Azoarcus olearius: one gene and its partner. Each later gene encodes a partner of the first gene's protein in a complex. Links are inferred from orthologs where the notes say so. Each region holds a gene or a part of one and is shown in the gene's direction. Other genes may lie near its edges. The genes, in order: uvrB and dqs_RS16520.

The links.
Region 2: the proteins of uvrB (region 1) and dqs_RS16520 are in contact, whole or in part, in a crystal structure (PDB 7EGT), measured with the Thermus thermophilus proteins. The link is inferred for Azoarcus olearius from one-to-one orthologs. Residues at the interface, in WP_096411307.1 of Thermus thermophilus: Glu23, Leu25, Arg26, Asp27, Gly28, Glu29, Arg30, Phe31, Arg55, Glu326, Asp327, Phe328, Glu379, Ser382, Gln383, His398, Gly400, Arg401; in WP_096412145.1 of Thermus thermophilus: His654, Arg656, Phe657, Gln666, Asp668, Glu669, Lys680, Arg681, Leu682, Ser683, Lys685, Tyr686, Ala687.

The regions. Positions count from the first base shown.
Region 1 is NZ_CP016210.1:1,855,826-1,859,091, forward strand. Bases 294-3,246 are described here. They hold uvrB (excinuclease ABC subunit UvrB), read left to right. Parts: upstream 294-708; coding sequence 709-2,784; downstream 2,785-3,246. Other genes in these bases: dqs_RS08535 (amino acid aminotransferase), read right to left, coding at 294-565; dqs_RS08545 (low molecular weight protein-tyrosine-phosphatase), read left to right, coding at 2,794-3,246. Outside these bases: more of dqs_RS08535, read right to left, coding at 1-293; more of dqs_RS08545, read left to right, coding at 3,247-3,258. UniProt on the Escherichia coli protein: The UvrABC repair system catalyzes the recognition and processing of DNA lesions. A damage recognition complex composed of 2 UvrA and 2 UvrB subunits scans DNA for abnormalities.
Region 2 is NZ_CP016210.1:3,618,138-3,621,444, reverse strand. What follows is about bases 164-3,157. They hold dqs_RS16520 (UvrD-helicase domain-containing protein), read left to right. Parts: upstream 164-547; coding sequence 548-2,767; downstream 2,768-3,157. Other genes in these bases: dqs_RS16515 (ParA family protein), read right to left, coding at 2,787-3,157; dqs_RS16525 (hypothetical protein), read right to left, coding at 164-218. In the rest of the region: more of dqs_RS16525, read right to left, coding at 1-163; more of dqs_RS16515, read right to left, coding at 3,158-3,307. UniProt on the Escherichia coli protein: A helicase with DNA-dependent ATPase activity. Unwinds DNA duplexes with 3'-5' polarity. Translocates on single-stranded DNA with 3'-5' polarity. Initiates unwinding more efficiently from a nicked substrate than double-stranded DNA.

The DNA.
Region 1 (3,266 bases):
TCGGGTTGTGGCAGCAGGCGTGCAGCACGATGATCGAGCCGGCCGGCAGGCTTTCCAGCTTGGCCTTCATGCCGGCGAAGTTCACGCCGCGGGTGGCGGCGTCGTAGTAAGGGTAGGTGTCGACCGGGAAGCCGGCCGATTCGAACAGCGCGCGGTGGTTTTCCCAGCTCGGGTCGGAGATGTAGACCGTGGCGCCCGGCAGCAGGCGCTTGAGGTAGTCGGCGCCGACCTTCAGCGCGCCGGTGCCGCCGAGTGCTTCGACGGTGACGACCTGGCCGTTGGCGATCAGCGCGGAATCCTTGCCGAGCAGCAGGTTCTGCACCGCGTTGTTGTAGGCGGCGGGGCCTTCGATCGGCTGGTAGCCGCGCGGCGGCATGGCTTCGAGGCGGGCCTTTTCGGCGGCGCGGACGGCGGCCAGCAGCGGAATCTTGCCGTTGTCGTCGTAGTAGACGCCGACGCCGAGGTTCACCTTCTCGGCGCGGGTGTCGGCGGCGAAGGCCTCGTTGAGGCCGAGGATCGGGTCACGGGGCGCCAACTCGACGGCGGCGAAGATCGATGCGGACATTTGGACTCCAGTTGCGCTAGCGGTTCGGTCGCGCCGCGGCGCGGCCTGGGCCGTGCCTTGAGACGCGATTTGGGAAATAATCGGTGTTTCCGCCTGCTTCCCCTGGTGGGCGCAGGCGCTTGAAACAAGACGGGAATTCTAGCATGCAGAGTCCGGCCGACAGCGGCTCCGACAGCACCGCCAAGGTGCTGACGTTCGAGGGCAGTCCCTTCCGCCTGCACCAACCCTTTCCTCCGGCGGGCGACCAGCCGGAGGCGATCCGGCTGTTGTGCGAGGGTGTCGAGGACGGCCTGATGTACCAGACCCTGCTGGGCGTGACCGGCTCGGGCAAGACCTACACCATGGCCAACGTCATCGCCCGCATGGGGCGGCCGGCGCTGGTGCTGGCGCCCAACAAGACGCTGGCGGCGCAGCTCTATGCCGAGTTCCGCGAGTTCCTGCCGGAGAACGCGGTCGAGTACTTCGTCAGCTACTACGACTACTACCAGCCCGAGGCCTACGTGCCGCAGCGCGACCTCTTCATCGAGAAGGATTCGTCGGTGAACGAGCACATCGAGCAGATGCGGCTGTCGGCCACCAAGAGCCTAATGGAACGCCGTGACGTGGTGATCGTGGCGACGGTGTCGTGCATCTACGGTATCGGCGACCCGGTGGACTACCACGCGATGATCCTGCACCTGCGCGAGGGCGAGCGCGTCTCCCACCGCGATCTGATCGCCCGCCTGGTAGCGATGCAATACACCCGCGCCGACCTCGACTTCCGTCGTGGCACCTTCCGCGTGCGCGGCGACGTGATCGACGTGTTCCCGTCGGAGAACGCGGAACTCGCAGTGCGCATCGAGATGTTCGACGATGAGATCGAGCACCTGACGCTGTTCGATCCGCTCACGGGGCACCTCAAGCAGAAGCTGGTGCGCTTCACCGTCTATCCGTCCAGCCACTACGTCACGCCGCGCGCGACCGTGCTGAAGGCGATCGAGGCGATCAAGGAAGAGCTGAAGGACCGCATCGCCTTCTTCCAGCGCGAGGGCAAGCTGGTGGAGGCGCAGCGGCTCGAGCAGCGCACCCGCTTCGATCTCGAGATGCTCAACGAGATGGGCTTCTGCAAGGGCATCGAGAACTACTCCCGCCATCTGTCTGGGCGCGGCCCGGGCGAGCCGCCGCCCACGCTGATCGACTACCTTCCAGCCGACGCGCTGATGTTCATCGACGAGTCGCACGTCGCCATCGGGCAGGTGGGCGGCATGTACAAGGGCGACCGCTCGCGCAAGGAAAACCTCGTGGGCTACGGTTTCCGGCTGCCATCCGCGCTGGACAACCGGCCGCTGAAGTTCGAGGAGTTCGAGCGCCTGATGCCGCAGACCGTATTCGTCTCGGCGACTCCGGCGGCCTACGAGGCGCAGCATCAGGGCCAGGTGGTGGAGCAGGTGGTCCGCCCGACCGGGCTGATCGACCCTGTCGTCGAGATCCGTCCGGCGACGACGCAGGTGGATGACCTGCTTGCCCAGATCAAGACCCGCATCGCGGTTCAGGAACGCGTGCTGGTGACGGTGCTGACCAAGCGGATGGCGGAAGATCTGACCGACTACCTGGCCGACAACGGCATCAAGGTGCGCTATCTGCATTCGGACATCGACACCGTCGAGCGGGTGGAGATCATCCGCGACCTGCGCCTGGGTCAGTTCGATGTGCTGGTCGGCATCAACCTGCTGCGCGAGGGGCTGGATATTCCCGAGGTGTCGCTGGTGGCCATCCTCGATGCGGACAAGGAGGGTTTCCTGCGCTCGGAGCGTTCGCTGATCCAGACGATCGGCCGCGCCGCGCGCCACATCCATGGCACCGCGATCCTGTATGCCGACCAGATCACCGATTCGATGCGCGCCGCGATCGGCGAGACCGAGCGCCGGCGTACCAAGCAGATCGCCTTCAACGAGGCGAACGGCATCGTGCCCAGGACAGTGAGCAAGCGCATCAAGGACATCATCGACGGCGTCTACAATGCCGATGGCGCTAGTCGCGACAGCGCCCGGGTGGGCGAAGCACGCGCCGACTATGCCGCGATGGACGAAAAGCAACTCGCACGGGCCATCAAGAAGCTCGAGAAAGAGATGCAGGAGCACGCGCGCAACCTGGAGTTCGAAAAGGCCGCGGCCGCGCGCGACGAACTGTTCAAGCTGCGAGAACGCGCTTTTGGCGCGGACCAGCACGGCAATACCTAGGGAGGAGAGGTGAAGCGCGTTCTATTCGTTTGCACCGGCAACATCTGCAGGTCGCCCACGGCCGAAGGGGTTGCGCTGCACATGATCCACAGTGGCGGCCTCGGCGCCCATGTTCATGTGGATTCCGCGGGCACTCACGGCTACCACGTGGGCGAGGCGCCGGATCCGCGTACGCTCAAGGCGGCGGCCCGACGTGGCTACGATCTCAGTCCCTTGCGGGCGCGCAAGCTGGAACTGCGCGATTTCCAGGATTTCGACCTGCTGCTGGCAATGGATCGCGGCCACCTCGACCTGATGAAGCGGGCCTGCCCGGAGGTGTATCGGCCCAAGCTCGATCTGTTCCTGCGCTACGCCGCGAAAACCGAGTTCGATGAGGTGCCGGACCCGTATTACGGCGGTCCGCAGGGTTTCGAGATGGTGCTCGACATGTGCGAGGCTGGCGTCGACGGCCTGCTGGATCGGATCGGCGCCTGACGGGAATG
Region 2 (3,307 bases), 1.8 Mb from region 1 along the record:
CGCACCAGCGGGGTGACCTGCGGCGTGCACAGGGTGGTCTTTTCCTCATCGAGCAGGCGGAGGAAGTTGTCCATCGCCGAGCCCCAGTATTCCGAGGTGCCGACCCAGCCGGTTTCTGCGGTTGCGGTGCGCACAGCCTTGCGCCACAGGGCTTCGGCGCGTTCGACCGGGATGCCGACGCGGCGTGCATGCCAGGGGAGGGATTTCGGTGTCTGCATTGCGGTTCTCCATTTGGCCGGGTAGGGCCGTCGCACCGGGCAGTGGTTTCGTGGACCACGCCTTCGGGTGCATTTTGCTGTGCTGCAAAAACAATTGCTTTCGATTCTGGTCGTGTAACGACAGGAGGTGCCTCCCTGTCGATGAACGGCGCCTAGCTCATTTGCTGCTATGCACAATCAAAAGATAATGCACTTCGCCCGCTTCTTCAAGGCGGCTTTGTTGCGGATCGGCGACAAGGTGTTGCAGGCGTGACTCACGTCACGTCCCGCGCCTTGGGCGGGATGTCCCGGAGCGCCCGGGTAGAATGGCGGCACCACGAGGAAGCCCCATGTCCAACCTGCTTGCCAACCTTAACGAACAGCAACATCAGGCAGTCACCCTGCCATCCCAGCACGCCCTGATCCTCGCCGGTGCCGGCTCTGGCAAGACCCGCGTGTTGACCACCCGCATCGCCTGGCTGGTGCAGTCGGGCCAGGCCAGCCCGGCGGAAATCCTCGCCGTCACCTTCACTAACAAGGCGGCCAAGGAAATGCATGCCCGCCTCGCCGCGATGCTGCCGATCAACACCCGCAGCATGTGGATCGGCACCTTCCACGGCCTCTGCAACCGGCTGTTGCGGGCCCACCATCGCGATGCTGGCTTGCCGCAGCTGTTCCAGATCCTCGATTCCGGCGATCAGCTCGCTGCGATCAAGCGGCTGCTGAAGACGCTCAACGTCGACGACGAGAAATTCCCGCCGCGCGAGTTGCAGCACTTCATCAATGGCCAGAAGGAAGCCGGCTTCCGCCCCCACGCGGTGGAGGCCTGGGACGACTTCACGCGCCAGCGTGTACAGCTCTACCAGGAGTATGAAGCGCAGTGCCAGCGCGAGTCAGTTGTGGATTTTGCGGAGTTGCTGCTGCGCACCTATGAGCTGCTGGAGCGCAACGAGCCGATCCGGCGCCACTACCAGCGGCGCTTCCGCCACATCCTCGTCGATGAGTTCCAGGACACCAACGTGTTGCAGTACCGCTGGCTGAAGTTGCTCGCCGACGAAGGTCGGGAGGGGGGCGCGTCGCTGTTCTGCGTCGGCGACGACGACCAGTCGATCTACCGCTTCCGCGGCGCAGAGGTCGGCAACATGCGTGACTTCGAGCGAGAGTTCCGGGTGCAGAACGTGATCCGGCTGGAGCAGAACTACCGTTCCCGCGGCAACATCCTCGACGCCGCCAACGCGATCATCCGGAACAACTCCGACCGCCTCGGCAAGAACCTGTGGACCGACCAGGGCGCGGGCGAGCCGATCCGTGTGTTCGAGGCCTTTTCCGATGCCGACGAGGCGCGCTGGCTCGTCGACGAGGTCCGCGGGCTGGTGCGCGACGGCGCGCTGCGCAGCGAGATCGCACTGCTGTACCGCTCCAACGCCCAGTCCCGCGTGCTGGAGCATCAACTGTTTACAGCCGGTGTGCCCTACCGGGTGTATGGCGGCCTGCGCTTCTTCGAACGGCAGGAGATCAAGCACGCGCTCGCCTACCTGCGCCTGATCGCCAATCCCGACGACGACACGGCGTTCGCGCGCGTGGTCAACTTCCCCACGCGCGGCATCGGCGCGCGGTCGCTGGAAGCGCTGCAGGATGCCGCGCGCACCTACAACACCAGCCTGTACGCCACGGTGCCGCACCTGTCGGGCAAGGCCGGCACGGTGCTCGCGCAGTTCGTCCGCCTGGTGGAAGACCTGCGCCGGGACACCGCCCGTCTGCCGTTGCCCGAGCTGATCGACCACGTGCTCGACGCGAGCGGGCTGCGGGCGCACTACAAATCCGAAAAGGAAGGGCAGGAGCGGCTGGAGAACCTGGACGAACTGCTGGGCGCAGGCAGCAATTTCGTCGCCGAGGCGCAAGCGGATGCAGAGGTGCTGGCCGGCGACCACGCCCTGCTCGCGGACTTCCTTGCCCACGCCTCGCTCGAAGCGGGCGACCATCAGGCAGACCAGGGGGCCGACGCGGTGCAGTTGATGACCGTGCATTCGGCCAAGGGGCTGGAGTTCAACGTGGTCTTCGTCTCGGGGCTGGAGGAAGGCCTGTTTCCGCACGAGAACAGCATCCTCGAAGCCGAAGGGCTGGAAGAGGAGCGCCGCCTGATGTACGTGGCGGTGACGCGGGCACGCGAGCGTCTTTACCTCTCCTTCGCGCAGAGCCGCATGCTGCACGGCCAGACGCGCTACAACCTGCGCTCGCGTTTCCTTGAGGAAATCCCGGCCGGGCTCGTCAAGTGGCTGACGCCGCCGAATCCGCGTTCGATGGCGGGCGGCGCGCTCGCCGGCATGGGCGGCGGCTACTTCAAGCCGGGCGCCAGCGTGGCTCCGGTGGCGGCGCGGCAAGCGCGGGGCACGTCGGCGCATCTGCCCAACGGGCTGCGCATCGGCCAGTCGGTGGCGCACGCGAAGTTCGGGCAGGGGGTCATCGTCGCTGCTGAGGGCAGCGGGTCGGACGCGAAGGTGCAGATCAACTTCGGCCCCGCGGGCGTCAAATGGCTGCTGCTGGCGGTGGCGAAGCTGGAGCCGGTGTAAGGCCGGGCGGGTACGGCGCTCAGGCGCCGTACTTGCGTGCCAGCGTGTCGTGCAGGGCGACGAACTCCTGCGACAGCTTGTGCTTGGGTTCAAGGTGGATCATCGGGCGCGCCTGTTCATGCGACTCCTTGATCTTCACCGAGGCCGACAGGTAGGGCGACAGCACCGGCAGGCCCTCGTCGATCAGCTCCTGCACCACTTTCTGCGGCAGGCTCGCGCGCGGCTGGTACTGATTGACCACGATGCCTTCGACCGCGAGGTCGCGGTTGTGGTCGGCGCGGATCTCGTCGACATTTTCCAGCAGCGCGTAGAGCGCGCGGCGCGAGAAGTCGTCACAGTCGAACGGAATCAGGCAGGCGTTGGCGGCGATCAGCGCCGAGCGGGTGTAGAAGTTCAGTGCCGGCGGGGTGTCGATATAGACGCGGTCGTAGCTGTCGGCGAGTTCGTCCAGCGCGTCGCGCAACTTGTAGATCTTGTAGCGCGACTCCAGCTTGCTTTGCAGTTCCTCCAGCTGCGGATGGGACGGCATCAGGTCCAGCC